DNA from 3 places in the Streptomyces sp. NPDC051219 genome. Region 2 is predicted to be linked to each of the others. Evidence: riboswitches for the same ligand, from Rfam matches in the RefSeq annotation. Region 2 holds a riboswitch; each other region holds the start of a gene.

Evidence for each region. Region 2 has a riboswitch for cobalamin ahead of AB0M62_RS03045 (cobalamin biosynthesis protein). Riboswitches for the same ligand answer to the same signal wherever they lie in the genome.
Region 1: another riboswitch for cobalamin. It lies ahead of AB0M62_RS12875 (ribonucleoside-diphosphate reductase subunit alpha); the one in region 2 lies ahead of AB0M62_RS03045 (cobalamin biosynthesis protein).
Region 3: another riboswitch for cobalamin. It lies ahead of AB0M62_RS22925 (energy-coupling factor ABC transporter permease); the one in region 2 lies ahead of AB0M62_RS03045 (cobalamin biosynthesis protein).

Annotation. Positions count from the first base shown of each region.
Region 1 covers NZ_JBFBAS010000008.1:199,159-208,542, reverse strand. Annotated here, with positions in the region: gene AB0M62_RS12890 (carbon starvation CstA family protein) at 1-1,761, shown strand, start outside; gene AB0M62_RS12885 (YbdD/YjiX family protein) at 1,758-1,973, shown strand; gene AB0M62_RS12880 (GNAT family N-acetyltransferase) at 2,126-2,623, shown strand; cobalamin riboswitch at 2,680-2,810, shown strand; gene AB0M62_RS12875 (ribonucleoside-diphosphate reductase subunit alpha) at 2,951-5,350, shown strand; gene AB0M62_RS12870 (ribonucleotide-diphosphate reductase subunit beta) at 5,350-6,375, shown strand; gene AB0M62_RS12865 (helix-turn-helix domain-containing protein) at 6,636-7,604, shown strand; gene AB0M62_RS12860 (D-Ala-D-Ala carboxypeptidase family metallohydrolase) at 7,708-8,400, opposite strand; gene def (peptide deformylase) at 8,715-9,353, opposite strand.
Region 2 covers NZ_JBFBAS010000002.1:64,462-73,845, forward strand. Annotated here, with positions in the region: gene AB0M62_RS03035 (inorganic phosphate transporter) at 137-1,393, shown strand; gene AB0M62_RS03040 (hypothetical protein) at 1,449-1,679, shown strand; cobalamin riboswitch at 1,865-1,997, shown strand; gene AB0M62_RS03045 (cobalamin biosynthesis protein) at 2,150-3,109, shown strand; gene AB0M62_RS03050 (cobyric acid synthase) at 3,106-4,701, shown strand; gene cobN (cobaltochelatase subunit CobN) at 4,698-8,366, shown strand; gene AB0M62_RS03060 (putative cobaltochelatase) at 8,363-9,384, shown strand, end outside.
Region 3 covers NZ_JBFBAS010000021.1:79,580-88,963, reverse strand. Annotated here, with positions in the region: gene AB0M62_RS22955 (cytochrome P450) at 1-1,161, opposite strand, end outside; gene AB0M62_RS22950 (tRNA-dependent cyclodipeptide synthase) at 1,142-1,867, opposite strand; gene AB0M62_RS22945 (PadR family transcriptional regulator) at 2,119-2,667, opposite strand; gene AB0M62_RS22940 (ATP-binding cassette domain-containing protein) at 2,677-3,546, opposite strand; gene cbiQ (cobalt ECF transporter T component CbiQ) at 3,579-4,328, opposite strand; gene AB0M62_RS22930 (energy-coupling factor ABC transporter substrate-binding protein) at 4,336-4,788, opposite strand; gene AB0M62_RS22925 (energy-coupling factor ABC transporter permease) at 4,788-5,486, opposite strand; cobalamin riboswitch at 5,515-5,744, opposite strand; gene AB0M62_RS22920 (L-serine ammonia-lyase) at 6,165-7,547, opposite strand; gene glyA (serine hydroxymethyltransferase) at 7,896-9,164, opposite strand; gene gcvH (glycine cleavage system protein GcvH) at 9,181-9,384, opposite strand, start outside.

The sequences.
Region 1 (9,384 bases), on a different contig from region 2:
TCGACGCGCCGCAACGGCCGCTCTCTCGGCCAGATGGCCCGCGACGAGATAGGGCCCTTCGGGGGCGCGGCCGCGCTGGTCGCCGTCTTCGCCATCATGATCATCCTGCTCGCCGTGCTGGCGCTGGTCATCGTCAACGCCCTGGCCGACTCGCCGTGGGGCGTGTTCTCCATCGGCATGACCATCCCGATCGCCCTCTTCATGGGCGTCTATCTGCGCATACTGCGGCCGGGCAAGGTCACCGAGGTCTCCGTCGTCGGCGTGGCGCTGCTGCTGCTTGCCATCGTCGCGGGCGGCTGGGTCGCCGATTCGTCGCTCGCCGACTTCTTCACGCTGGAGAAGGGCACGCTCGTCATCTGGATGATCGTGTACGGCTTCCTGGCCTCCGTACTGCCCGTCTGGATACTGCTCGCGCCGCGCGACTACCTCTCCACCTTCATGAAGGTCGGCACCATCGTGCTGCTCGCGCTGGGCGTCGTGATCGCCCTGCCGACCCTGAAGATGGACGCCGTCACCGAGTTCGCGAGCCGCGGGGACGGACCGGTCTTCGCCGGCTCGATGTTCCCCTTCGTCTTCATCACCATCGCGTGCGGTGCGCTCTCCGGCTTCCACTCCCTGGTCTCCTCGGGCACCACGCCGAAGATGGTCCAGAAGGAGACCCAGATCCGGATGATCGGCTACGGGGCCATGCTGACCGAGTCGTTCGTCGCCATCATGGCGATGATCACGGCCTGCATCATCGACCCCGGCCTGTACTTCGCCATCAACTCCCCCGCGGGCGTCGTCGGCACGACCGTCGAGTCCGCCTCCCAGGCGGTGGCGAACCTCGGATTCACCATTTCTCCCGAGCAGCTGGCGAAGGCGGCCGCCGACGTCGACGAAGCCAGCCTGCTGTCGCGGACCGGTGGTGCGCCGACCTTCGCGCTCGGTATGTCGGAGATCTTCTCCGCCGTGATCGGCGGCACCGCGCTGAAGGCCTTCTGGTACCACTTCGCGATCATGTTCGAGGCGCTGTTCATCCTCACCACCGTGGACGCGGGGACGCGCGTCGGGCGCTTCATGCTCCAGGACATGCTGGGCAACGTCTACAAGCCGTTCCGCCAGGTCAGCTGGAAGCCGGGCGTCTGGTTCGCCAGCGCGGTCGTCGTCGGCGGCTGGGGCTACTTCCTGTGGGTCGGCGTACACGACCCGCTGGGCGGAATCAACCAGCTCTTCCCGCTATTCGGTATCGCCAACCAGCTGCTCGCCGCCGTGGCGCTCGCCGTGTGCACCACGCTCCTGGTCAAGTCCGGGCGGCTGAAGTGGGCGTGGGTCACTGCTGTCCCGCTCGCCTGGGACGTCGCGGTCACGCTCACGGCGAGCTGGCAGAAGATCTTCTCGGACGACACCAAGCTCGGCTTCTTCGCACAGCGCGAGAAGTACCAGGCGGGCATCGACGCCGACAAGGTGCTGCCGCCCGCCAAGTCGATGGACGACATGCACACCATCGTCACCAATGCCACGGTCGACGGCGTGCTGTCGGCGCTCTTCGCGGTCCTCATCATCGTGGTCATCGCCGACGCAGCGCGGGTCTGCTTCCGGGCCATCAGCAATCCGGAGGGCGTCCGGCTCGCCGAGGTCCCGTACACCGAGTCCAAGCTGCTCGCGCCGGCGAGCATGCTGGCCACCAAGGAGGAGAAGGCCGAGTTCGCCGCGGCCGGACTGGGCCCGGACGGCGGTGTCCGCAAGGACACCGTCCCGGCAGGGACCGGCCCGGCATGATCCGGCGGGCCTCCGCGACGAGGGTCCGGCGGGTGGTGGACCGGGTCCGCTGGTTCGTGCGCGAGCTGTCGGGCGAGGCGGTGTACGACAAGTACGTCGCCCACGCCCGGGCCTGCAACCCGGACGCCGAGGTGATGACGCGGCGCGAGTTCGAGCGCAGCCGCACGGACGCGCGGGAGGCCGATCCACGGGACGGGTTCCGCTGCTGCTGAGCCTCCGGAACGGCCCGACGGGCCGTCGCAGCCCCTCCTGGGGGCATGCGGCGGCCCGTTGCCGTATCCCCGGACCCCGGCCGGCGTATCCCTGCTGCCCGGGACCCTGCTGCCGGACCCCTGCTGTCCAACCCCTGCGGCACACTTCGAACATGGACATCGCGATCAGGCGGGCCACGCCCGAGGAGTACGAGCAGCTGGGTGAGATCACCGCCCAGGCGTATCTGGGGGACGGACTGCTGGACTCCGGGAAGGACGACGACTACATCCACCTCCTGCGGGACGTGGCCCGGCGCGCGGCCGCCGCGGAGGTGCTCGTCGCGGTGCAGGACGGGGAGCCGCTGGGCAGTGTGACGTTCGCGCCGCCCGGCAGCGCGTGGGCCGACATCGCGCGGGACGGCGAGGCGGAGTTCCGGATGCTGGCGGTCGCCCGGGAGGGGCGGGGGCGCGGCGCGGGGGAGGCTCTTGTGCGGGCGTGCATCGAGCGGGCGCGGGCCCTGGACGGCGTCGAGCGGCTCGTGCTGTCCACCCAGCCCAGCATGCGCGGAGCCCACCGGATCTACGAACGGACGGGCTTCACGCGCACTCCGGAGCGGGACTGGAAGCCGATACCGGGCATCTCGCTCCTTACCTACGAGTTGGAGCTGTAGCGACCTACGACCGACCCACGACACAACATGTGGGGGGTGCCGCAACGCCCGCCCCCCACATGTATGCTCATGCTCGCTGTCGCCGCAGGGGAATCCGGTGAAAATCCGGAACTGTCCCGCAACGGTGCATTGGTGCGCTTTCACGCACCCAGGAGTCCGAACACCTGCCGACGGCGCGTCCGGTTCGACCGATCCGGACGCCGATACGTCCGGGCCTCGCGGATAGGCCGGTGGACGCTGCGTGGCGTGCTGCCCTGTGCCGGTTGCACACGCCCGAAGCGCCCCCGCTTCCCTGTGGCCCCGAGCCGAGCGAGGGAGAGCACCCCCGTGACCATCGCGCCAGCCGGTCCTGCTTCAGCACAGGTTGCCGACGGACCGGGGACCGCACTGCTGCGGACCCTGACCGACCTCACCGCCGACCTGCCGGACGCCGACCCCGGCAGGGTCGCCGCGGCCGCGCTCCGCGGCCGCAACGCGAGGTCGGACGAGGCCGAGCTGCGGGGCCTGGCCACCGAGGCGGCCGCGGGTCTCATCTCCGAGGACCCGGCCTACTCGCGGCTCGCCGCGCGGCTGCTGACCCTCGCGATCGCGGACGAGGCGGCGGGCCAGGGGGCGGTGTCGTTCTCCGCTTCCGTCTCGGTGGGCCACCGGGAGGGCCTGATCGCCGACCGTACGGCCGAGTTCGTCCTTACGCACGCGGAGCGGCTGGACACGCTGGTCGACATGTCGGTCGCCGACGGGGCGAACGACCGCTTCGGCTACTTCGGTCTCCGGACGCTGCACAGCCGCTACCTGCTGCGCCACCCGATCACCCGTCAGGTGATCGAGACGCCCCAGCACTTCATGCTGCGGGTGGCCTCGGGCCTGGCCGAGGACGCCGGCCCGCGCGCGGTCGACGAGGTCGCCGCTCTCTACCGGCTGATGAGCCGCCTGGACTACCTCCCCTCCTCCCCCACCCTCTTCAACTCGGGCACCCGCCACCCGCAGATGTCCTCCTGCTATCTGCTGGACTCGCCGCTGGACGAGCTCGACTCGATCTACGACCGCTATCACCAGGTCGCGCGGCTCTCGAAGCACGCGGGCGGCATCGGACTGTCGTACTCCCGTATCCGCTCCCGCGGTTCGCTGATCTGCGGCACGAACGGCCACTCCAACGGCATCGTCCCGTTCCTGCGCACGCTCGACTCGTCGGTCGCGGCGGTCAACCAGGGCGGCCGGCGCAAGGGCGCGGCCTGCGTCTACCTGGAGACGTGGCACGCGGACATCGAGGAGTTTCTGGAGCTGCGCGACAACACCGGCGAGGAAGCCCGCCGTACGCACAACCTCAACCTCGCGCACTGGATCCCGGACGAGTTCATGCGCCGCGTCGAGGCCGACGCCGACTGGTCGCTGTTCTCGCCGGCCGATGTGCCCGCACTGGTCGACCTGTGGGGCGACGAGTTCGACCGCGCCTACCGCAAGGCGGAAGACGACGGCCTGGCCCGCACCACCGTCCCGGCCCGCCAGCTGTACGGCCGGATGATGCGTACCCTCGCCCAGACCGGCAACGGGTGGATGACCTTCAAGGACGCCTCGAACCGCACGGCCAACCAGACCGCCGAGCCCGGCAAGGTCGTCCACTCCTCGAACCTCTGCACCGAGATCCTGGAGGTGACGGACGACGGCGAGACCGCGGTCTGCAACCTGGGCTCGGTCAACCTCGGCGCGTTCGTCCTCGGTGACGTCCGCGACGGGGAGGATGCGATCGACTGGGAGCGGCTGGACGAGACCGTCCGTACCGCCGTGACCTTCCTCGACCGGGTCGTCGACATCAACTTCTACCCGACCGAGCAGGCCGGCCGCTCCAACGCCAAGTGGCGCCCGGTGGGCCTGGGGGCGATGGGCCTGCAGGACGTCTTCTTCAAGCTGCGCCTGCCGTTCGACTCCGCGGAGGCGCAGACGCTCTCCACGAAGATCGCCGAGCGCATCATGCTCGCCGCGTACGAGGCGTCCTGCGACCTCGCCGAGCGCAACGGCCCGCTCCCGGCCTGGTCCCAGACCCGATCCGCCCGCGGTGTGCTGCACCCCGACCACTATGGCGTCGAGGTCAGCTGGCCGGAGCGCTGGGCCGCGCTGCGCACTCGTATCGCTTCCACGGGCATGCGCAACTCCCTCCTGCTCGCCATCGCGCCGACCGCGACCATCGCGTCGATCGCCGGCGTGTACGAGTGCATCGAGCCGCAGGTCTCCAACCTCTTCAAGCGCGAGACGCTCAGCGGCGAGTTCCTCCAGGTGAACGCCTACCTGGTGAACGACCTGAAGAAGCACGGCATCTGGGACGCCCGGACCCGCGAGGCGCTGCGCGACTCCAACGGCTCGATCGAGGGTCTGAACTGGATCCCCCAGGAGATCCGAGCCCTCTACCGGACCGCGTGGGAGCTGCCGCAGCGCGCGCTGATCGACATGGCCGCGGCCCGTACCCCCTATCTCGACCAGAGCCAGTCGCTCAACCTCTTCATGGCCTCGCCCACCATCGGCAAGCTCAGCTCGATGTACGCGTACGCCTGGAAGAGGGGCCTGAAGACGACGTACTACCTGCGCTCCCGCCCGGCGACCCGCATCGCCCGAGCGGCCGGCGCGGCGGCGACCGGCGCGGCCACCGTCCCCGTCCAGCAGGTCGCCTCGCCCGATGCCGAGGCCATCGCCTGCTCCCTGGAGAACCCCGAGTCCTGCGAGGCATGCCAGTAATGAGCTCCACCCCCGCCAAGGCCGAGAAGAACCTTCTCGACCCGGGCTTCGAACTGACCCTGCGCCCCATGCGCTACCCCGACTTCTACGAGCGCTACCGGGACGCGATCAAGAACACCTGGACGGTGGAGGAGGTCGATCTCCACTCCGACGTGGCCGATCTCGCCAAGCTCTCCCCGGCCGAGCAGCACATGATCGGCCGCCTGGTCGCCTTCTTCGCGACGGGCGACTCGATCGTCTCCAACAACCTGGTGCTCACGCTCTACAAGCACATCAACTCGCCCGAGGCGCGGCTGTATCTCTCCCGCCAGCTCTTCGAGGAGGCCGTGCACGTCCAGTTCTATCTGACGCTGCTGGACACCTACCTCCCGGATCCGGACGACCGGGCGGCCGCCTTCGACGCGGTGGAGGAGATCCCGTCGATCCGGGAGAAGGCCCAGTTCTGCTTCAAGTGGATGGACTCCGTAGAGAAGATCGAGCGTCTGGAGACGAAGGCCGACCGCCGGCGTTTCCTGCTGAACCTGATCTGCTTCGCGGCGTGCATCGAGGGCCTGTTCTTCTACGGTGCCTTCGCGTACGTGTACTGGTTCCGCTCCCGCGGCCTGCTCCACGGCCTCGCGACGGGGACGAACTGGGTCTTCCGCGACGAGACGATGCACATGAACTTCGCGTTCGAGGTCGTGGACACCGTCCGCAAGGAGGAGCCCGAGCTCTTCGACGACGCCCTTCAGCAGCAGGTCACCGACATGCTGAAGGAGGCCGTCGAGGCGGAGCTCCAGTTCGGCCGCGACCTGTGCGGTGACGGCCTGCCCGGCATGAACACGGAGTCCATGCGCGAGTACCTGCAGTGCGTGGCGGACCAGCGCCTGACCCGGCTGGGCTTCGCGCCGGTATACGGCTCGGAGAACCCGTTCTCCTTCATGGAGCTTCAGGGCGTGCAGGAGCTGACGAACTTCTTCGAGCGGCGCCCGTCGGCGTACCAGGTCGCGGTCGAGGGCACGGTCGGCTTCGACGACGACTTCTGAGCCTGCCGGGTGTGAGCCTGTTGGCTTTGAGCCTGTTGGGTCCGCGGGCGGGCGGACCGGGCGGCGGCTGCCTTCAGCTGCCGGTCGATCCGCCGGTCGTGGAGGTACCCGATGAGCGAGGGAGCGGCCAGCAGTGCGACGACGGCGAGGACGAGGAGGGAGTTCAGCAACGTGTTCATGGCTCCACTGTCGTCTTCCACGCGCGGAAAAGTCAGTGGCAGGACTGTCATGGAACGTCGAATTACTGCCACACTCATTGCATGCTCAAAAACGTGGCTGTGGCCGTCGTCGACGGAGTCGCCCCCTTCGAGCTCGGTGTGATCTGCGAGGTCTTCGGCATCGACCGGAGCGATCAGGGACTGCCTGTCTACGACTTCGCGCTCTGCGCGGCCGAGCCCGGACCTCTGAACGCGAAGTCGGGCATGTTCGGCATCTCCGTACCGTACGGACTGGACCGGCTGGAGTCAGCCGACCTCATCGCGGTGCCGGCCGACCGGCCCCGCGACCCGGGGGACTATTCCGAGCCCCTGCTCGACGCCCTGCGCCGGGCCGTGGACCGAGGCGCCCGGGTACTGAGCGTCTGCACGGGAGCCTTCACGCTGGGGGCGGCCGGACTGCTGGACGGGCGGCGGTGCACGACCCACTGGATGCACGCGCCCGAGCTCGCCCGCCGGTATCCGGGGGCACTGGTCGATCCGGACGTGCTGTACGTGGGTGACGGCCAGGTCACCACCTCGGCCGGGACGGCGGCGGGGATCGACGCGTGCCTGCACATAGTGCGCCAGGAGCACGGGCCGGACGTCGCCAACACCATCGCCCGGCGGATGGTGGTGCCGCCGCACCGGGACGGCGGGCAGGCGCAGTACATCGAGCGTCCGCTGCCACGCACGGCATGCGACACGGTGGGCGACGTCCTGGCGTGGATGGAGCGTCACCTCGACGCGGAGATCACCGTCGAGCAGCTGGCGGACCGGGCGCACATGTCGACCCGGACCTTCGCCCGGCGGTTCCTGCAGGAGACGGGGACGACGCCGTACCGCTGGCTCCTGCGCCAGCGGGTGCTGCTGGCGCAGGAGTTGCTGGAGGCGACGGACGACACTGTGGACGCGATCGCCGGGCGAGCGGGCTTCGGCAACGCGGCCGCACTGCGACACCACTTCCTGCGGACGCTCGGCACGACCCCGAACACGTTCCGCCGCACGTTCCGCGGCACGGCCCGCGCCGCCTGAGGTGTTCCGGGACGCGGGTCGTGCCGGGAAGCGGGTCGTGCCGGTTGGCGGGTCGTGCCGGTTGGCGGGTCGTGCCGGGACGCCGGCCGGATGCCGCCTCGGGTCAGATGCCGCAGCTCGACGCGGACCAGAAGCGGCTGCCCCGGTGGTCGAGGTGGGTGTGGTCGCCGTGGCCCGGATAGCCCGGGCCGAGGATGCCGTTGAAGCCGTGGTTGCGGGCCTGCTTGGCGAGGGTGCACAGGGAGTGCGGGCCGGCGCCCAGGTCGGCGGCGTCGCCGTAGAGGTGGCGGCTGTCCGACGCCCCGCCGACCGCGTCGTTGCAGGCACGGGACCGGAAGCCGCTCGTGACGGTGATGGGCTGGTCGCCCAGTGCGTGCCGCAGCGCTTCCAGCTTCCACATGGTGCGCAGGGCGTTGGACTTGGCGGTCGCGGCGCTCACGGCCCCGCCCGACCAGGTGGAGTTGCAGTCGTTCAGCTCGGCGTACGTGAAGTGGACGGGTGTGCAGTCGTCGTCCTGGAGGGCGTAGAGCTTGCTGAAGGTGGCGGGGCCGGCGACTCCGTCGGCCGACAGTCCGTACGCCGACTGGAACCGCTTGACCGCGGCCGTGGTGGCAGGCCCGTAGGCGCCGTCGGCCGCCAGCACCGCGCCATACCCCGGATAGCCGCCGACCCGGATCTGAAGCTGGGTGACGTCGGCGCCGGAGGCGCCCTGGGAGAGCGTCCGGGACCAGGTGTAGCAACCGTCGGCGTGTGCGGTGCCGGCGGTGGCCACGACCCCACCCGAGGCAGCAATCATGACCATGACAATGCTGAGCACATATCTCGCCGTACGTCGGAACGTTGGGCCTCCATACCGGGGAAGGGCGACACGGCCGAGACTGGCGGCCCGCCGGACGCGCGTCAACAGAGCGGGGCGAGAGTCATTTGTCCGACCAATGGCGACGCCCCGCCCCGGAGCGCTGCCCGGCCGGACTCGCCTGCGGGAAAGGTGGATTGAAGAATCAAAAGGTGTACCCCGCGCCGCCGCACTACTGACCACGCGTGACGGAGGTCGCCGCTCCGGTGGAACCCGGTGCGGCGCCCTTGTCCAGCGAGTGCGTACGCCGCGGATCAGGCGTTCGGGACCGTCTCGTAGCGCGGCGTGCCGTCTTCCATCTGGCGCAGGGCGTCCTTGCGGTCCCGCTTCGAGAGCCGGTCGATGTACAGGTATCCGTACAGGTGGTCCGTCTCGTGCTGCAGGCAGCGCGCGAAGTAGCCCGTGCCCCGCACCTTGATCGGGTTGCCCTTGGCGTCCCGGCCGTGCACCACGGCGTAGTCCGGGCGGGCCAGCGACGCGTACGCGGTCGGGACCGAGAGGCAGCCCTCGTTGGAGTCGTCCAGAACGCGCTGGTCGGCCGGCAGGTCCTCCAGGACCGGGTTGATCACGACACCGGTGTGCCGGACGCCGTCGTCGTCCGGGCAGTCGTAGACGAACACCTTGAGATCGACACCGATCTGGTTGGCGGCAAGCCCCACACCCTCGGCGGCCCGCTGGCTGGCGAACATGTCGTCGATAAGCGTGGCCAGCTTGTCGTCGAACTCGGTGACGTCCTTGCACTCCTTGTGCAGCACCGGGTTGCCGACGACGGTGATCGGGCGGGCGGTGCCTCGCTCACGGTAGGCCGCCTCGCGCTGCTCGCAGTTCTCGGTGTCCACGGCAAACCCGTCGTCGTCCACGCTCAACTGCTGGTCCGTCTCCTGCTGCGCCATGTCCGCCGTAGGCCTTCCGTAAGTCACGATG
Region 2 (9,384 bases):
CTTCTGCCCCTCGAAAGAACAAGCGGAATGAAGGCACTCCGTTGGAGTCACCGCACCGCCCGGCCCAGTTCATCTTCCGTTCATCCAGGTTGCCTACGTTCGCCGAGCCACTGACGTCAAACAGAAGCCTGGGTAAATGGAACACATCACGCTTCTCCTCGGGATCGTGATCGTCACCGCTCTCGTGTTCGATTTCACGAACGGTTTCCACGACACAGCCAACGCGATGGCGACGACCATCTCGACCGGCGCTCTCAAGCCCAAGACGGCGGTGGCCATGTCCGCCGTGCTCAACCTCGTCGGCGCGTTTCTTTCGGTGGAGGTCGCCAAGACGATCTCCAGCGGACTCGTCAACGAAGAAGGCATCAGGCCCGAAGTCATTTTCGCGGCGCTCGTCGGCGCCATCCTGTGGAATCTGCTGACCTGGCTGGTCGGACTGCCGTCCAGCTCCTCGCACGCCCTCATGGGCGGTCTGATCGGCGCCACGGTCGCATCGGTCGGCTTCGGCGGGGTCAACGGCGACGTCGTCGTCACCAAGGTGCTGCTCCCCGCGATCGCCGCGCCGCTCGTGGCCGGTATCGCCGCGATGCTCGCCACGCGCCTCACCTACAAGCTGAGCAGCAAGACCGACGAGAAGGCATCGGCCAAGGGCTACCGCATCGGCCAGATCGGCTCCGCCGGCCTCGTCTCGCTGGCCCACGGCACCAACGACGCGCAGAAGACCATGGGCATCATCACGCTGGCCCTGGTCACCGGCGGCGCCCTCGCCCCCGGCTCGAACCCGCCCATGTGGGTCATCCTCTCGGCCGGTCTCGCGATCGCGCTCGGCACCTACCTCGGCGGCTGGCGCATCATCCGCACCATGGGCAAGGGCCTCACCGACCTCCAGCCGCAGCAGGGCTTCGCCGCCCAGACCAGCGCGGCGAGCGTCATCCTGGCCTCCTCGAACCTCGGCTTCTCGCTCTCCACCACCCACTCGTGCTCCGGCGCGGTGATGGGCTCCGGTCTCGGGCGAAAGGGCGGTGTGGTCCGCTGGTCCACCGCGACCCGCATGTTCATCGCCTGGGGCCTGACCCTGCCGGCGGCGGGTCTCGTCGCGGCCGGCGCCGAGTTCGTGACCAAGCAGGGTGACTGGGGGGTCGCCGCCGTCGCGGTCTTCCTCGTCAGCTCCTGCCTCGCGATCTGGCTCATCTCCCGCCGTCAGGTCGTCGACCACACCAACGTCAACGAGACCGGCGTGGACGGCGAGCCCGCGGGTGTCGTGACCACCGCCATCGCCGCCGTCACCCCGCCTCCGGCGGGCGTCACCGCCGGCGCCACCGGCGAACTGAAGGCCACCATCCCGGGCCCGGTGCCCGCGGCCCCCGAACCTCCGCAGCCCGCGACCGTCTGACGGGGCCGGCCGCGCTCGGCGCCCGACGCGCTCGACGACTGAAGGAATCAGCAGTATGAAGATCGACTGGGCAGCTCTCGGCTCCGTCTTCGGAGTCAGCCTCACAGCCACCGTGGTCCTGGTGGGCCTGTTCACCCTCGGCATCGTGGGCCTCTCGAAGCAGGAGTCCGCCACCGCACAGGGAGGCTCCGCCGGCTCCGTGGCCATGGCCCGCACGGGCGCGTACGCCTGCTTCGCACTCTGCGCGGCGGCCGTGGCCTACGGGATCTATCTGATCGTCGTCTGACCGAACCGGCATCCGGACGAACCGGGCATCCGGACGCCCCCGGCAGGGTCCCCCCGAGGACTCCTGCCGGGGGCGTTCGCGTTCCCGCCGGTGTGGGTCTTCGCACACTGTCCCGCCGCAGGTCAACGGCGAGTTGACGGGCGTTCGCAGGCCGTGGTGGACTTCCGGAGCCAAACGGCGGCAGGAGAGGAAGTCCGGTGCGAATCCGGCGCGGTCCCGCCACTGTCACCGGGGAGCACTCCCCCACACCGGAAGTCACGGCCGCTGCGTAAGGGCTGGAAGGCCGGGGGAGTTGCCGATCCGGGAGCCAGGAGACTCTCACCGCCGGTCACGTCGAACCAGGGCGCGGACCCTGAGTGAGGACTTCGCCATGCCCGGCTGCGGTTCAGTTGTCCATGTGAGTGCCGTCCAACCGAGGACGGTCTTTCCGAGTACGGGGTCCCGCCGAGGCGTATCGGCCGGCTGAACCCATGCGTGCCGATCGCGTTTTCGCATACGGCGCGACAGCCGGCCTGATCGGCGACCTGGTCCTGGGCGATCCCCGCCGCGGACATCCGGTCGCGGCGTTCGGGCGGGCTGCCAGCGCTGTCGAGAAGGTCCTGTGGCGTGACCACCGCGGGTGGGGCTCGCTGCATGCCGTGGTGTGCGCCGGCGGCGCGGCCGCGGCCGGCGCGCTCGCCGCAAGCGCCTTGCGTTCCCGTCCCGTTGCCCATGCCGCGCTGACCGCCGCGGCGACCTGGGCCGTGGTGGGCGGGACATCACTGGGCCGCGAGGCGAGGGCCGTCGGCGGTGCGCTGGCGGTGGGCGACCTCGAGGTCGCCCGGGAGCGGCTGCCCCATCTCTGCGGGCGCGACCCCCAGTTCCTGGACGGGCAGCAGATCGCCCGCGCCGTCGTGGAGTCCGTCGCCGAGAACACCTCCGACGCCGTGGTCGGTGCCCTGGTGTGGGGAGCCGTCGCGGGCGTGCCCGGCCTGCTCGCGTTCCGCGCCGTGAACACCCTGGACGCCATGGTCGGGCACAAGTCGCCGCGATATCTGCGGTACGGCTGGGCCTCGGCGCGGCTCGACGACGTGGCGGGCCGGCCGGGCTCCCGGCTGACCGCCGCGGCCGCGCTGCTGGCCGGGCCCGACCGCCGGGGGGCGGTACGGGCCTGGCGGCAGGACGCGGCAAAGCACCCGAGCCCCAACGCCGGCCCGGTGGAGGCCTCGTTCGCCGGCGCCCTGGGCGTACGGCTCGGCGGGACCCTCTCGTACGCCGGCCGCGTCGAGCACCGGCCGGTGCTGAACGGCGGTGGCCGGCCGGTGGGAGTGGGCGACATCGAACGCGCGGTGAAGCTGTCGCGCGTGGTGACCGGGATCGCCCTGGGCGCGTGTGTCGCGGTCCGGCTGATCGCCGGCCGACTGGTCTCTGGACGGAGGGGAACCGCATGAGCGCTGGTGGACTGCTGGTTGCCGGCACCACGTCGGACGCCGGCAAGAGCGTGGTCACGGCCGGGATCTGCCGGTGGCTGGTACGTACCGGGGTGAAGGTCGCGCCCTTCAAGGCGCAGAACATGTCGCTGAACTCGTTCGTCACGCGCGAGGGCGCGGAGATCGGGCGCGCCCAGGCGATGCAGGCGCAGGCCGCGCGCGTCGAGCCGAGCGCGCTGATGAACCCCGTACTCCTCAAGCCCGGCAGCGACCGCAGCAGCCAAGTGGTGCTGCTGGGCAAGCCGGTGGGTGAGATGAGCGCGCGCGGGTTCTTCGGGGGGCCGGGGGCCGCGGCGGAGCCGTCCCCGGGCGCGCCGTCCCCCGGAGGGGCCTTGCGCGGCGGTCGGCAGGAGGGACTTCTCGGGACCGTCACGGCGTGCCTGGAGGAACTGCGGGGCACGTATGACGCCGTGATCTGTGAGGGGGCCGGCAGTCCTGCCGAGATCAATCTGCGCCGTACGGACATCGTGAACATGGGCATCGCGCGGGCGGCGAACTTCCCGGTGGTCGTCGTGGGCGACATCGACCGCGGGGGCGTCTTCGCCTCGTTCTTCGGAACGACCGCCCTGCTGAGCGCGGCGGACCAGGCGCTGATCGCCGGGTACCTGGTGAACAAGTTCCGGGGCGACGTGTCGCTGCTCGAGCCCGGGATGGAGATGCTCCGGGGACTGACCGGCCGTCAGACCTTCGGGGTGCTGCCGTTCCGGCACGGTCTGGGGATCGACGAGGAGGACGGCCTGCGCGTCTCCCTGCGGGGAGCCGTACGTGAGTCCGTCGTCGCCCCGCCGGTCGGCCAGGACGTGCTGCGGGTCGCCGTGTGCGCGGTGCCGCTGATGTCCAACTTCACGGACGTCGACGCACTGGCCGCCGAGCCGGGTGTCGTCGTGCGGTTCGTGGACCGCGCGGAGGAACTCCTCGACGCCGACCTGGTGGTGGTGCCGGGCACGCGTGGCACCGTCGGGGCGCTGGAGTGGCTGCGGGAACGCGGACTCGCGGACGCGATCGCGCGGCGCGCGGTCGAGGGCCGGCCCGTCCTCGGCATCTGCGGCGGCTACCAGGTGCTCGGGGAGCACATCGAGGACGAGGTCGAGTCGCGGGCGGGGGCCCTGAATGGGCTCGGACTGCTGCCCGTCCGGGTGCGTTTCGCCGTCGAGAAGACACTCGCCCGGCCCGTCGGCCAGGCGCTCGGCGAGCGCGTCGAGGGGTACGAGATCCACCACGGAGTCGCCGACGTGCTCGGCGGAGAAGCATTCGTCTCCGATGACCGGGGACGCGGCCTGGACGGCTGCCGGGTGGGCTCCGTCTGGGGCACCCACTGGCACGGGGCACTGGAGAGCGACGGCTTCCGGCGGGCGTTCCTGCGGGAGGTGGCCGCCGCCGCGGGGCGCCGCTTCCTACCGGCCCCGGACACCTCCTTCGGCACGCTGCGCGAGGAGCAGCTCGACCTCCTCGGCGACCTGATCGAGGAACACGCGGACACGGACGCGCTGCTGCGGCTGATCGAGTCGGGCGCACCGTCAGGACTTCCCTTCATCGCACCTGGAGCGCCATGAGCACCGTGCTGTTGCTGTCCACCGCCGATACGGACCTGCTGGCGGCCCGGGCCTCCGGCGCGCCGTACCGCATCGGCAACCCGACCCGCGTCGACGTCTCGGCGGAACTGCCCGCGCTGATCGAGGGAGCCTCGGTGGCCGTCGTACGGCTGCTGGGCGGGAAGCGGGCGTGGGAGGACGGGCTCGCCGTCCTCAAGGCGTCCGGGATTCCGACCGTGCTGCTGGGCGGCGAGACCGTACCGGACGCGGAGCTGATGGCCGAGTCGTCCGTGCCCGCGGGCGTGGTCGCCGAGGCGCTGCGCTATCTCGTCGAGGGCGGCCCGGGGAACCTCGTCGAACTGGCCAGGTTCCTTTCGGACACCGTGCTGCTGACCGGACAGGGCTTCGCCGAACCGCAGACGATGCCCGAGTGGGGGCCGCACGGCGAGCGCGGACTGGAAGCGGGGCGGCCGACCGTCGGCGTGCTCTTCTACCGGGCACACCACCTCTCCGGGAACACCGCCTTCGTCGACACCCTGTGCGACGCCATCGAGGCGAAGGGCGCCAACGCCCTGCCCGTGTACTGCGGTTCACTGCGCGGCGCCGACGCCGGGCTGTACGAACTGCTGGGCCGGGCCGACACGCTGATCGCCACCGTCCTCGCTGCGGGCGGTACGCGCGCCTCGGACGCCTCAGCGGGCGGCGACGACGAGGCGTGGGACATCGGCGCGCTCGCCGACCTCGACGTACCCGTACTGCAGGGCCTGTGCCTGACGTCCTCGCGCGCCGTCTGGGAGGACTCGGACGCCGCTCTCTCCCCCATGGACGCCGCGATGCAGGTCGCGATCCCCGAGTTCGACGGGCGGTTGATCACGGTTCCCTTCTCCTTCAAGGAGCAGGGCCCCGACGACGTGCCGGTGTACGTCGCCGATCCCGAGCGCGCCTCGCGGGTCGCGGGGATCGCCGTACGGCACGCCAGGCTGAAGCACAAGCCCAACGCTGAGAAGAAGCTCGCGCTCGTGTTCACCGCCTATCCCACCAAGCACTCGCGCGTCGGCAACGCGGTGGGACTCGACACACCCGCGTCCGCGGTACGGGTGCTGGACGCCCTGCGCGACGCCGGTTACGCGGTGGAAGGCCACCCGGACAACGGCGACGAGCTGATCCACCGGCTCATCGACGCCGGCGGGCACGACGTGGAGTGGCTGACCGAGGAGCAGCTCGCCGCCGCGCCGGCGCGAGTGCCGCTCGCCGACTACCGGGCCTGGTTCGACAAGCTGGAGCCCGGGCTGCGCGACGGCATGCTGGAGCACTGGGGCGAGCCGCCGGGCCAGTTGTACGTGGACGGTGACGACATCGTCCTGGCGTCCCTCCGGTTCGGGAACGTCGTCGTGATGATCCAGCCGCCACGCGGCTTCGGGGAGAACCCGATCGCGATCTACCACGACCCCGACATGCCGCCCTCGCACCACTACATGGCGGCGTACCGCTGGCTGGAGTCCACGACGTCCGAAGGCGGCTTCGGCGCCGACGCCATCGTCCACATGGGCAAGCACGGCACCCTGGAGTGGCTGCCGGGCAAGGGCCTCGGCCTGTCGGCGGGCTGCGGTCCCGACGCCGTACTGGGCGAACTGCCGCTGGTGTACCCGTTCATCGTCAACGACCCGGGTGAGGGTACGCAGGCCAAACGCCGCGGCCACGCCACGGTGGTGGACCATCTGGTGCCGCCGATGGCCCGCGCCGACACGTACGGCGATCTGGCGAAGCTCGAGCAGCTGCTCGACGAGTACGCGCTCGTCAGCGACCTCGACCCGACGAAGGCGCCGGCCGTCCGCGCCCAGATCTGGACGCTGGTCAAGGCCGCCGAGCTCCACCACGACCTGCATGTCGACGAGCAGCCCGACGACGGCGACTTCGACGAGTTCGTCATGCACATCGACGGTTACCTGTGCGAGATCAAGGACGTCCAGATCCGTGACGGCCTGCACATCCTGGGCGGCGGTCCCGAGGCCGGGGCCCGCGTCAACCTCGTCCTGGCGGTGCTGCGCGCCTCGCAGGTGTGGGGCGGCCGGGCGAACGCGCTGCCGGGGCTCAGGGCAGCTCTCGCCGAGCACTTCGGGCTGGAGGAGAAGTCCCTGCTCGGCGAGCCGGGTGCGGCCGTGAAGGTGCCGGTGGAACTCACGTCGCTGGTCGGCGGTCCAGCACGCACCGGTGCGGACGCGATCGACCTGCTGGAGCAGCTGTGCCGGCGTCTCGCCGAGGGCATGGAGGAGCGCGGCTGGGACGTCGCGGCGGTGGCCGGGCTGGTCGGTGACGTCCTCGGTCACGTACTCCCGGACGCCGTGGCCGTCCTTGGCTTCGCCTGTGCGGAGGTGGTGCCGCGGCTGGCGCGGACGACCGACGAGATCGGCAACATCCTGCGGGCGCTCGACGGCGGTTACGTCCCAGCCGGGCCGTCCGGCTCGCCGACGCGCGGGCTGGTCAACGTCCTGCCGACCGGCCGCAACTTCTACTCCGTCGACCCCAAGGCGATCCCGTCCCGGCTGTCGTGGGAGGTGGGCCAGGCGCTCGCCGACTCGCTCGTGGCCCGCTATCTCGCGGACACGGGCGACTACCCCAAGTCCGTGGGCCTGACGGTCTGGGGTACGTCCGCGATGCGCACCCAGGGCGACGACATCGCCGAGATCCTCGCCCTGTTGGGCTGCCGCCCGGTGTGGGACGACGCCTCGCGGCGGGTGACCGGCTTCGAGGTCGTGCCGGTGGCGGAACTCGGCCGTCCGCGCATCGACGTCACCGTCCGTATCTCGGGCTTCTTCCGGGACGCCTTCCCGCACGTGGTGGGCCTGATCGACGACGCCGTGCGGGCGGTCGCCGAACTGGACGAGCCGGCCGAGTCGAACTACGTGCGCGCGCACGCCGACGAGGACACCGCCGAGCACGGCGACCGCCGCCGCGCCACGGCTCGTGTCTTCGGCTCCAAGCCGGGTGCGTACGGGGCGGGTCTGCTGCCGCTGATCGATGCCCGGAACTGGCGCTCGGACGCCGACCTCGCCGAGGTGTACGCGGTGTGGGGCGGCTATGCGTACGGGCGCGGGCTCGACGGGCGGGCGGCGCGCGGGGACATGGAGACGGCGTTCCGGCGGATCGCGGTGGCGGCGAAGAACGTCGACACGCGTGAGCACGACCTGGTCGACGCGGACGACTACTTCCAGTACCACGGCGGCATGGTCGCCATGGTGCGGCATCTGACGGGGGCCTCCCCCGAGGCGTACGTGGGTGACAGCGCGACGCCCGACCAGGTGAAGACCCGCACGCTGGGCGAGGAGACGCACCGCGTCTTCCGCGCCCGGGTGATCAACCCGCGCTGGATGGCGGCGATGCGACGCCACGGCTACAAGGGCGCCTTCGAGATGGCCGCGACCGTGGACTACCTCTTCGGGTACGACGCGACGGCGGGCGTGGTCGACGACTGGATGTACGAGAAGCTCTCGGCCGAGTACGTCTTCGACCCGGAGAACCGGCAGTTCATGGAGAAGTCGAACCCGTGGGCGCTGCGCGGGATCACGGAGCGGCTGCTGGAGGCCGCGGAGCGCGGGCTGTGGGCCGAGCCGGACGCCGAGACGCTGGAGCGGCTCCGGGCGACTTATCTGCAGCTCGAGGGCGACCTGGAGGGTGACGACGCATGAGTACGCCTTATCCGTTCACCGCGATCGTCGGGATGGACGATCTGCGGCTCGGGCTGCTGCTGAACGCCGTGTCGCCGGCCGTGGGCGGTGTGCTGGTCCGGGGTGAGAAGGGCACGGCCAAGTCGACGGCCGTACGTGCCCTTTCGGCGCTGATGCCGGAGGTCGCGGTCGTCGCCGGATGCCGCTTCTCGTGCGCGCCCGGTGCGCCCGATCCCGCGTGTCCGGACGGCCCCCACGAGACGGGGGCCGGGACCGCGCGGCCGGCCCGGATGGTGGAACTGCCCGTCGGAGCGTCCGAGGACCGGCTCGTCGGCGCGCTCGACATCGAGCGGGCACTCGCCGAGGGCGTGAAGGCCTTCGAACCCGGGCTGCTGGCCGACGCGCACCGCGGGATCCTGTACGTCGACGAGGTCAATTTGCTGCACGACCACCTGGTCGACCTGTTGCTCGACGCGGCCGCCATGGGCGCCTCCTACGTCGAGCGCGAAGGCGTGTCGGTGCGGCATGCCGCCCGTTTCCTGCTCGTCGGCACCATGAACCCGGAGGAGGGCGAGCTGCGCCCGCAGTTGCTCGACCGCTTCGGGCTCACCGTGGAGGTCGCCGCCTCTCGCGAGCCCGACCAGCGGGTGGAGGTCGTACGGCGCAGGCTCGCGTACGACGACGACCCGGACGGCTTCGCGGCCAAGTGGACCGCCGAGGAGGAGGCCCTGCGGGCGCGCATCATCGCCGCGCGGGCCCTCCTGCCGGAGGTCCGCATCGGGGACGCGGCACTGCGGCAGATCGCGGCGACCTGCGCGGCGTTCGAGGTGGACGGTATGCGCGCCGACATCGTGATGGCCCGCACCGCGACGGCGCTGGCTGCCTGGGCGGGGCGTACGGACGTGGTCGCGGAAGACGTACGGCAGGCCGCGCTGCTCGCGCTGCCGCACCGGCGCAGGCGCAACCCCTTCGACGCGCCCGGCCTCGACGAGGACAGGCTCGACGAGACGTTGGAGCAGTTCGGCGGGGAGGACGACGA
Region 3 (9,384 bases), on a different contig from region 2:
ACGCCATACCAACTGCTCTGCGGGTACGGCCGGCCGCAGGCCGGGCAGCCGCTCGACCAGGGCGGTCAGGGCGATCTCCGCGTGGGCGCGGCCCAGCGCCGAGGCGGGGCAGAAGTGGCGGCCGGCACCGAAGGACAGATGCGGGTTGGACGCCCGGTCCAGGTCCAGCTTCTCTGGGTCGGCGAAGATCTCCGGGTCGAAGTTCGCCCCCTCGACCAGGACCAGTACCAGTTCGCCCTGCCTCACGAGGACTTCCCCGAGCTGGATGTCTTCCATGGCCAGCCGTGGCAGCCCGTCACCGATGGAAAGGTTCCAGCGGAGCAGCTCGTCGACCGCCCGGCCGATGCGCTCGGGGTGAGCGCGCAGGTAGCGGATCAGCTCGGGCCGCTGGAGCAGGGCCAGGACGGCGAGCACCAGAAAGGCGGAGGTCGACACCGCGCCCGCGCCGAACAGCGACACCGCGACCGTGGCGAGCATCTCGTCGGTCAGGTGCGCCGACTCCGAGTCCTCCCGCAGGGCTGCCAGCTTGCCCAGCAGACCGGACCGCCGGCCCTCGGGAGCGTTGAGCTGCTCCACCATGTAGCCGAGGTCCTTGTACCAGTTGAGGGCCGAACCCTCGAAGGTCTCCGCGCTCGTCATGAAGGCGACGTCCAGCCCCGACATCAGCCGGCGCCAGTCCGCGAACGGCACTCCGATGACCTTGCAGTGCAGGGCCGCCGAGAAGGGGTCGGCGAACCCCGCTCGGAGATCTGCGGGCGGGCCCTCGGCGAGTAGCGCGTCGATCAGCTCGTCGGCCGCTGCACGCAGCCACTCCTGCAGCCCGTCGGCCTTCGGGTTCAGTGATTTCATCACCGCACTGCGCAGGCCGGCGCTGTTGATGTTGCCCATGTTGTTGACGACTTCGGGCGGGATCGTCAGCGCGTACTGCCGTGGTACTCCGGCGTTCGCCGTGTCCTTCAGGCTGAACCGCTCATCCTCCAGGACCTGCTTGGCGAGCGCGTAGTTGCTCACCAGCCAGGCGCTGTCCCCGGTCAGGGTGCGGACCCGGGCCACCGGCTGTTTCTCCCGCAGCCAGGTGCACTCCGCGGGGAGTACGTCGCCGCGACGGGAGAGCGGGAAGTCGAGGACGACGCCCCCGTGCTCATGCTGCGCGTGGGACATCGACATCATTCCTTCCGGCATCTTCCGGCCGCACGACGGCATACGCCTGGTTGCGAGTCGCGCGAAGGCCGCCGCCGCGCCCGTAGAGCACATCAGTGAGCGGCATTTGTACGTGATAACAGGACACCGAGGACGGCACGTCCAGAATGCTGGGGGTGTCCAGGAAGAACGGGAGCTCCGCCGCGAGGTAGTCGAAGCAGACCTGCCGCTGTTCCTCGGTGATGGATTGACCGTCGCTCAGTTTGGGCCCGATGAAGAACTTGGCCATCTCCTCGCAGCTCTTACGGAAATCGTCGTCCGTTTCGATGAAATGGAGCACGCGTCGGTGGAGGAGCTGATAGATGTGGTTTCCGGAGAACTCGGAAAGTGCTCTCACCCTGGTGTCGCCGAGTGGCGGACCGGCCTCTTCCACACCCCGCAGAATCCGGCGGCGTACCGCCTTTATCTCCTTGGCCGCTCGGCGTGCCGCATGCTCCTCGGTGTATCCGAAGGAGGCGAACATCCGGTCCACGTGGAGATCGGCGTAGACGAAGTCGACCTGGGCGAAGCGGGAGTTCGCCCAGCGTGCGAGAGAGGATATGCGCTCCGCGCTGAAATAACTGTTGCCCGGACTTACGCCGATGAGTACGTGGTCGCCGTCGTCCCAGATGGTGCGGCAGGCGGGGGTGAAGGGCAGAACTTCGAATGCGTCAGCTGTGATCGTCACTGTGTGATCGCCCTTGAAGCCGCTTGTCCCTGGGAGCCCTGCGCTCCTGGTGTGGCGGCAACGACACGAAGTTATCCGTATGCGGCGGAGCGTGACAAGGGCGTCCAGGGATTGGCCGGTGTTTTCGCTTGACTGGCACTCGCCACTTCCGCATTACGGAACGGTAATTGAATGCTTTCTCAGTGCTGAGGTGCGGACCGCAGGAGCAGTAGGGCCCGATTGCGCGTCAGGAGGTTTGCGGGGGCGGCCGGTCACTCGCCGCCCGCGGTCATGTCCGTCAGCTCCGCCAGCGCCTCCGTGAGCCACTCCAGCCAGAATTCCTCCAGGCCGATCCCGGCGTGCAGCACCAGGCGGCGCAGCCGGTCCTCGTCCGCGTTCCGGCCGGGAGGGAAGTCGCGCTCCTCGATCGCCGCATACGTCGCCGACTGCCGCTGGTGCAGCGCGAGATGACGTCGCAGCTCCGCCTCGAGCCCCTCGGGCCCGACCACCGCCGCCGCGCGCAGCCGCAACAGCAGCGGGTCCCGGATGGGCTTCGGGTCCTGGCTCTCGCCGACCCAGCGGGTGAGTTCCGCGCGGCCGGCGGGCAGTACCTCGAACTCCTTCTTCTGCCCGCGTGCGGGCAGCTCGGAAGGAAGGGCCCGGATCAGTCCGCCCTGCTCCAGCTTCCCCAGCTCCCGGTAGATCTGCTGATGCGTGGCCGACCAGAAGTACCCGATCGACCGGTCGAATCGGCGCGTCAGCTCCAGCCCCGACGACGGCTTCTCGAGCAGGGCGGTGAGGATCGCGTGCGGGAGTGACATGGAGGCATCCTAGGTATCCGGCGCCGATACGGCCCGATCCCCGTGGAGCGCCGTCGCCCAGTCGCCGAGCGCCTCAGGGGTGCGCGGCCCGGCCTCCGACTCGCCGAGCAGCCCGTGTGCCCGCAGTACCTCCGCGGCCGCCATGCCCCACGGCCTGCGCAGTCGGGAGGCGGTCAGCAGTCCCCGGTCGGCCAGCAGTTCCCCGACGGGTCCCGTGCGCAGCCCGTCCGGCGCGAGGACTGCGGCGTCGTCGGCCCAGCGCAGCGCGAGGTCCACATCGTGCGTGGCCATGACGACGGTGGTACCGAAGTCGCGCAGCCGCCCAAGGACCGCCAGCAGCCGTTCCTGGCCGTGCGGGTCGAGGCCGGCCGTGGGCTCGTCGAGGATCAGCACCCGCGGCCTCATCGCCACGGCACCCGCGATCGCGGCCCGCTTGCGCTGCCCGTACGACAGCAGATGCGTCGGCCGGTCCCGCAGAGCCACGATGTCCAGGGCCTCCAGCGCCTCCGCGACCCGGTCCCGGACCTCGGCCTCCGGCAGGCCCAGGTTCATCGGGCCGAACGAGACGTCCTGGCCGACCGAGGCGGCGAAGAGCTGGTCGTCCGGGTCCTGCACCACCAGTTGTACGGTCGTCCGCAGCCCGGTCAGTCCGGCGCGGTCGTACGCCACGGGCTCGCCCTCCAGCCGCAGTTCTCCCGACCCGCACCGCAGACCGCCGCTGAGCAGTCGCAGCAGCGTGGTCTTGCCACTTCCGTTGCGGCCGAGGACGGCGAGCGATCGCCCCGGCGGGATACCGAAGCTCACACCGTCGAGCACGGCCGGGCCGTCCTGGTACGCGTAGCTCGCCGCGACGAGCTCCACGACGTGCCGCGCGGACACGGCTGCCCCTCCGGAGTCTGAGGTCGCTGCTGTCACGGGAGAAGCCTTTCGAGTACGAGGGTGAGGGCGGTGACACCCACGAGCAGCGCGCCGCTCGCGGCGAGGAACCGCCAGGAGAGCACCGCCTGCGGGACCAGGACGCGCAGGGTGCCGTCGTAGCCGCGGCCCGCCAGACCCGACTGCAGGCGCTCCGCGCGGTCGAAGGCCCTTACGAAGGCCGTCGCGCCGAGGCCGGCGAGCGAACGCCAGGTGGCCGCCCGGGTGGTGTGCCCCAGCCGGGCCGCCTGCGCCTGCCGGATCCGGGTGACGGCGTCCAGCAGCAGGAAGCTGATCCGGTACATCACCAGGGCGACGTCCACCACGGGCGCGGGGACACCCGCCCGCACCAGCCGCGGCAGGACATCGGAGACAGGCGTGGTGAAGGCGAACAGCAGCACCCCCAGCGAGGCCGCCGAAGTCCGCAACAGCAGCTGCCCCGCGTGTACCGCGCCGTCCGGTGCGAGCGTCACGAAGCCGTCGACGCCGCCCACCTGGAACAGCAGCGGTACCGCGCCGGTGACGCAGAACCCGAGCGGAATGCGGTACGCCCGCCACAGTTGACGGGGGGCGACCCCGGCCGGGCCGAGCAGCACGCCGAGCGTGGCGCCCGCGACCAGTACCGCCCCCGGCCAGGGCGGCAGACAAACCGCCGAGACGGTCAGTCCGAGCCCCAGGACGGCCTTCTCCACGGGGTGGCGGCGGCGCCAGCGACTGCTGTGCGCCGCCGCGTCGATGGGCAGCATCCGCCGGCTACGGCAGCGGTGCGCCGGACCCGCGCTGCTCGCCCGGCCCCCCGGACGCCGCTGCGGTCGGTGCGGATGCGGTCGGTGCGGACGCTGCCGGTGCGGGCGCTGCCTGTGGAGACGCGGCCTGTGTCCCGGCGGGGGGTGCCGCTGTCGCCGCGCGGGCCTCGCCCTGCCTGCGGCCCCTGCGAAGCCCGAAGTAGTAGGCCAGCACGCCCGCGCCGAGCGCCGCCTGCAACGAGAACAGCGCCGACTCGATCTCGCCGGACGGAGGCTCGTACAGCGGGGTGAACCACGGCTCGTAATCCGGCTGGATCTCGTTGATCGCGGCCTCCGCCTGCCCGTCGGCCCCGGAGAACGGTTCCTCCTTGCCGTCCCCGAGCCCGAGTGCGAGCGGCAGTACGGCGAGTGCGGCCACGATGAGCAGAAGCAGTGAGTTGATCTTTGCGTTACGGCTCATCAGGCCACGGCCCCCTTCTTCTGCCCCGGCTGCGCGCCCTTGAGGAGTACACCGAGCCGCGTCAGCTCGCCCTTGCTGGACTGCATCAGCAGCCGCATCACCAGCACGGTCAGCAGACCCTCGCTGACCGCCAGGGGGATCTGGGTGACGGCGAAGATCCCGCCGAACTTGGCCAGCGCCCCGGGAATTCCGGTCGCCGGGTCGGGGAACGCGAGCGCCAGCTGCACGCTGGTGACGCAGTACGTGCTCAGGTCGGCCACGAAGGCGCCGAAGCACACGCTGACCATCAGGGGCACTTCGAAGTGCCGCAGCAGCCGGTACACGCCGTATCCCGCCCACGGTCCGGCGACGGCCATCGAGAAGACGTTGGCACCCAGGGTGGTGAGCCCGCCGTGAGCCAGCAACAGCGCCTGGAACAAGAGGGTGATGGTGCCGAGGACTGCCATGATCGGCGGTCTGAACAGAATGGCCCCCAGCCCGGTACCAGTGGGGTGGGAACAACTTCCCGTCACGGAAGGAAGCTTGAGCGCAGACAGGACGAAGGTGAAGGCACCGGAGGCGCCGAGCAACAGTGTGCTCTCGGGGTTGGCCCTGACCTCACGGCTCAGCGCCTTGACCCCGTGGATGACGAATGGAGCTGACGCGGCGCCCCAGGCGACCGCGTGCAGCGGGGGCAGAAACCCCTCGGCTATATGCATGGTTGGGTAGACCCTCTCCAGCACCTCGTGGATGGACACGCGCCCTGGCCGGTCTCCTGGCTGACGGGGGTTCTGGGGATGTCGCACGTTCCCCAGACTGGCTGGATTGCCGCCCGGACTCCGCCTTCCCGGACTCCGCGGTCTCCCGCGGCGGTCCAGTGGCTCCCCGGAGGGTGGAGTCGGACTACCCGATCACAGTGGCGAGGGCCGCACCGGTACTGCACCGGTTTCCCGAACACCAAGGCCCTGTGACCCTAGTGCGCGGTGACGATCCGCGACAACCCGCGCACGGGCGCACGACCAGGGCGCCTGCGACGGGGGAGGGACCGGCGTCGGCCGGCGAGGCCCGTAACGGGGACGAGGGAAGGGGGGCGGCGGCCTCGGTCCCGCTCGCCGGAGCCACACGCGGGAGGCTCGAAGAGGAAGACGCCCCTGAGGAACACACGAGACGAGCGCGGCAATCGCGCCTCAGCCGGTTACCGGCGGGCGCGACGTCCACCGATCAGGGTTTCCCGGGCCTGTTCTGCCGCCTGGGATCGAGGCAGGGGGCCTCACCTCTGCCGCCGAGACCCCTGCTGGTCAGCGTTTCACACGGCTTTCAGGGACGGTCCGCCTTGCCGACGGGCGAGTCCGGGACAAAGCCGCGAGACGGGAAACCGCTGAGCAAGGGTGGTTTTCTCAGCACTCGATGACGTTGACCGCGAGCCCTCCGCGCGCCGTCTCCTTGTACTTGACCTTCATGTCCGCGCCGGTCTCCTTCATGGTCTTGATGACCTTGTCGAGAGACACCTTGTGGCTGCCGTCGCCGCGCATCGCCATCTTGGCCGCCGTGACGGCCTTGACCGCCGCCATGCCGTTGCGCTCGATGCAGGGGATCTGCACCAGGCCGCCGACCGGGTCGCAGGTCAGGCCCAGGTTGTGCTCCATGCCGATCTCGGCGGCGTTCTCGACCTGCTCCGGAGTGCCGCCCAGGACCTCGGCGAGCGCGCCTGCCGCCATCGAGCAGGCGGACCCGACCTCGCCCTGGCAGCCGACCTCGGCGCCGGAGATGGAGGCGTTCTCCTTGAAGAGCATGCCGACCGCGCCGGCGGCGAGCAGGAAGCGGACGATGCCGTCCTCATCGGCTCCGGGCACGAAGTTCATGAAGTAGTGCAGGACGGCCGGGATGATGCCGGCCGCTCCGTTGGTGGGAGCGGTCACCACGCGGCCGCCCGCCGCGTTCTCCTCGTTGACCGCCATCGCGTAGAGGGTCACCCACTCCATCGCGTGCGCCTTCTGGTCGCCCTCGGCGCGCAGCTGCCGCGCCGAGTTCGCCGCGCGGCGGCGGACCTTCAGCCCGCCCGGCAGGATCCCCTCGCGGGCCATACCACGCGAGACGCAGGACTGCATGACGCGCCAGATCTCCAGGAGTCCCTCCCGGATCTCCTCCTCGGTGCGCCAGGCCTTCTCGTTCTCCAGCATCATCGAGGAGATGGACAGGCCGGTTTCGCGGGAGAGGCGCAGCAGTTCGTCGCCGGTGCGGAAGGGGTACTTCAGCACGGTGTCGTCGAGCTTGATCCGGTCCTCGCCCACCGCGTCCTCGTCGACGACGAAGCCGCCCCCCACGGAGTAGTACGTCTTCTCCAGCAGCGGGGTGCCCGAGGCGTCGTACGCGAAGAGGGTCATGCCGTTCGCGTGGTACGGCAGGGAGCGCCGGCGGTGCAGGATCAGCTGGTTCGGCTCGTCGAACTCGATCTCGTGGGTCGCGCCTATCTCGGCGCCCAGCAGGCGGAGCCGCCCGGTCTGCCGGATGCGCTCGATCTCGTCGTCCGCCGTCTCGACGTCCACCGTCCGGGGCGAGTGGCCCTCCAGGCCCAGCAGCACGGCCTTGGGCGTGCCGTGACCGTGCCCCGTGGCACCCAGTGAGCCGAAGAGCTCCGCCCGGACCGAGGCGGTCTGCGCGAGCAGGCCGTCCTTCTTGAGGCGGCCGACGAACATCCGTGCCGCCCGCATCGGGCCGACCGTGTGCGAAGAGGACGGGCCGATGCCGATGGAGAAGAGGTCGAAGACGGAGATGGCCACGGTGGCGGACTCCCTTGTCTGCTCGTGGTGGGAGGTTCGGGTAAGGAGTGTTTGTAGAAGTCGAGCCTAACGCGAGCGGATGACAGAAACGCCTCGGCCGGGTGTCGGGCAGGGACCGGTCCGGTGCGGTCGGGGTCCCGATCCGCGCGCGTGTCCGAATCCTGGTCGTGATCGCGGACCGGGCCGGTCGGGCCCGGGTCGTCCAGTCGTACGAATGGCCCGGCCTGTGGACAACTCAGGCCGGGCCATCACGTCGCCGCCCTACGGTGAATCCGTCACGATCAACGGGCTCGTACGGGTCAGGCTCGTACGGAGCTCAAGCCGACGGGGGCGAGCAATGTCACCAGTTCACAGCGACGGGTACAGCGGGTGCTTCGCGGCGAGGGCGGAGACCCTGGCCTTCAGCGACTCACTGTCGTACGACGGCTTCAGCGCCTCGGCGATGATGTCGGCGACCTCGGTGAAGTCGTCGGCGCCGAAACCGCGCGTGGCCAGTGCCGGCGTACCGATGCGCAGACCCGAGGTGACCATCGGCGGCCGGGGGTCGTTCGGGATGGCGTTCCGGTTGACCGTGATGCCCAGCTCGTGGAGCCGGTCCTCGGCCTGCTGGCCGTCGAGCTCGGAGTTCCGCAGGTCGACGAGGACCAGGTGGACGTCCGTACCGCCGGTGAGGACGGACACGCCGTGCTCGGTGACGTCGGGCTGCACCAGGCGCTCGGCGAGGATGCGGGCGCCCTCGAGGGTGCGCTGCTGGCGCTCCTTGAACTCCTCGGACGCGGCGACCTTGAAGGAGACCGCCTTCGCCGCGATGACGTGCTCCAGGGGCCCGCCCTGCTGGCCGGGGAACACGGCGGAGTTGATCTTCTTCGCCAGCTCCTGCGTGGAGAGGATCACACCGCCGCGCGGACCACCGAGGGTCTTGTGGGTGGTGGTGGTGACGACGTGGGCGTGCGGCACCGGGTTCGGGTGCAGGCCCGCGGCCACCAGGCCGGCGAAGTGGGCCATGTCCACCATCAGGTACGCGCCGACCTCGTCGGCGATCCGGCGGAACGCCGCGAAGTCCAGCTGGCGCGGGTAGGCGGACCAGCCGGCGACGATCAGCTGCGGCCGGGACTCCTTGGCCAGGCGCTCGACCTCGCCCATGTCGACCTGGCCGGTCTCGTCGTCGACGTGGTACGGGACCACGTTGTAGAGCTTGCCGGAGAAGTTGATCTTCATGCCGTGGGTCAGGTGCCCGCCGTGGGCGAGGTTCAGACCCATGATCGTGTCGCCCGGCTTCAGCAGCGCGAACATCGCCGCCGCGTTGGCCTGGGCGCCCGAGTGCGGCTGGACGTTGGCGTGCTCGGCGCCGAACAGCGCCTTGATGCGGTCGATCGCGATCTGCTCGACCACGTCGACGTGCTCGCAGCCGCCGTAGTAGCGGCGGCCCGGGTAGCCCTCGGCGTACTTGTTGGTGAGAACCGAGCCCTGCGCCTCCATGACCGCGACCGGAGCGAAGTTCTCCGAGGCGATCATCTCGAGGGTGGACTGCTGGCGGTGGAGCTCGGCGTCGACAGCAGCGGCGACGTCCGGGTCCAGCTCGTGGAGGGAGGTGTTGAGAAGCGACTTCGAAGACATCACGGTCCCTGGGGTGTCAGTTGCCGGAGAGGGTGGCGTACTCGTCGGCGGAGAGCAGATCGTCCGGCGCGTCCGAGACGCGCACCTTGAACAGCCATCCACCCTCGTACGGGGCGGTGTTCACGAGCGACGGGTCGTCGACGACGTCCTGGTTGATCTCGGTGACCTCACCGGACACGGGGGAGTAGAGGTCGCTGACGGACTTGGTCGACTCCAGCTC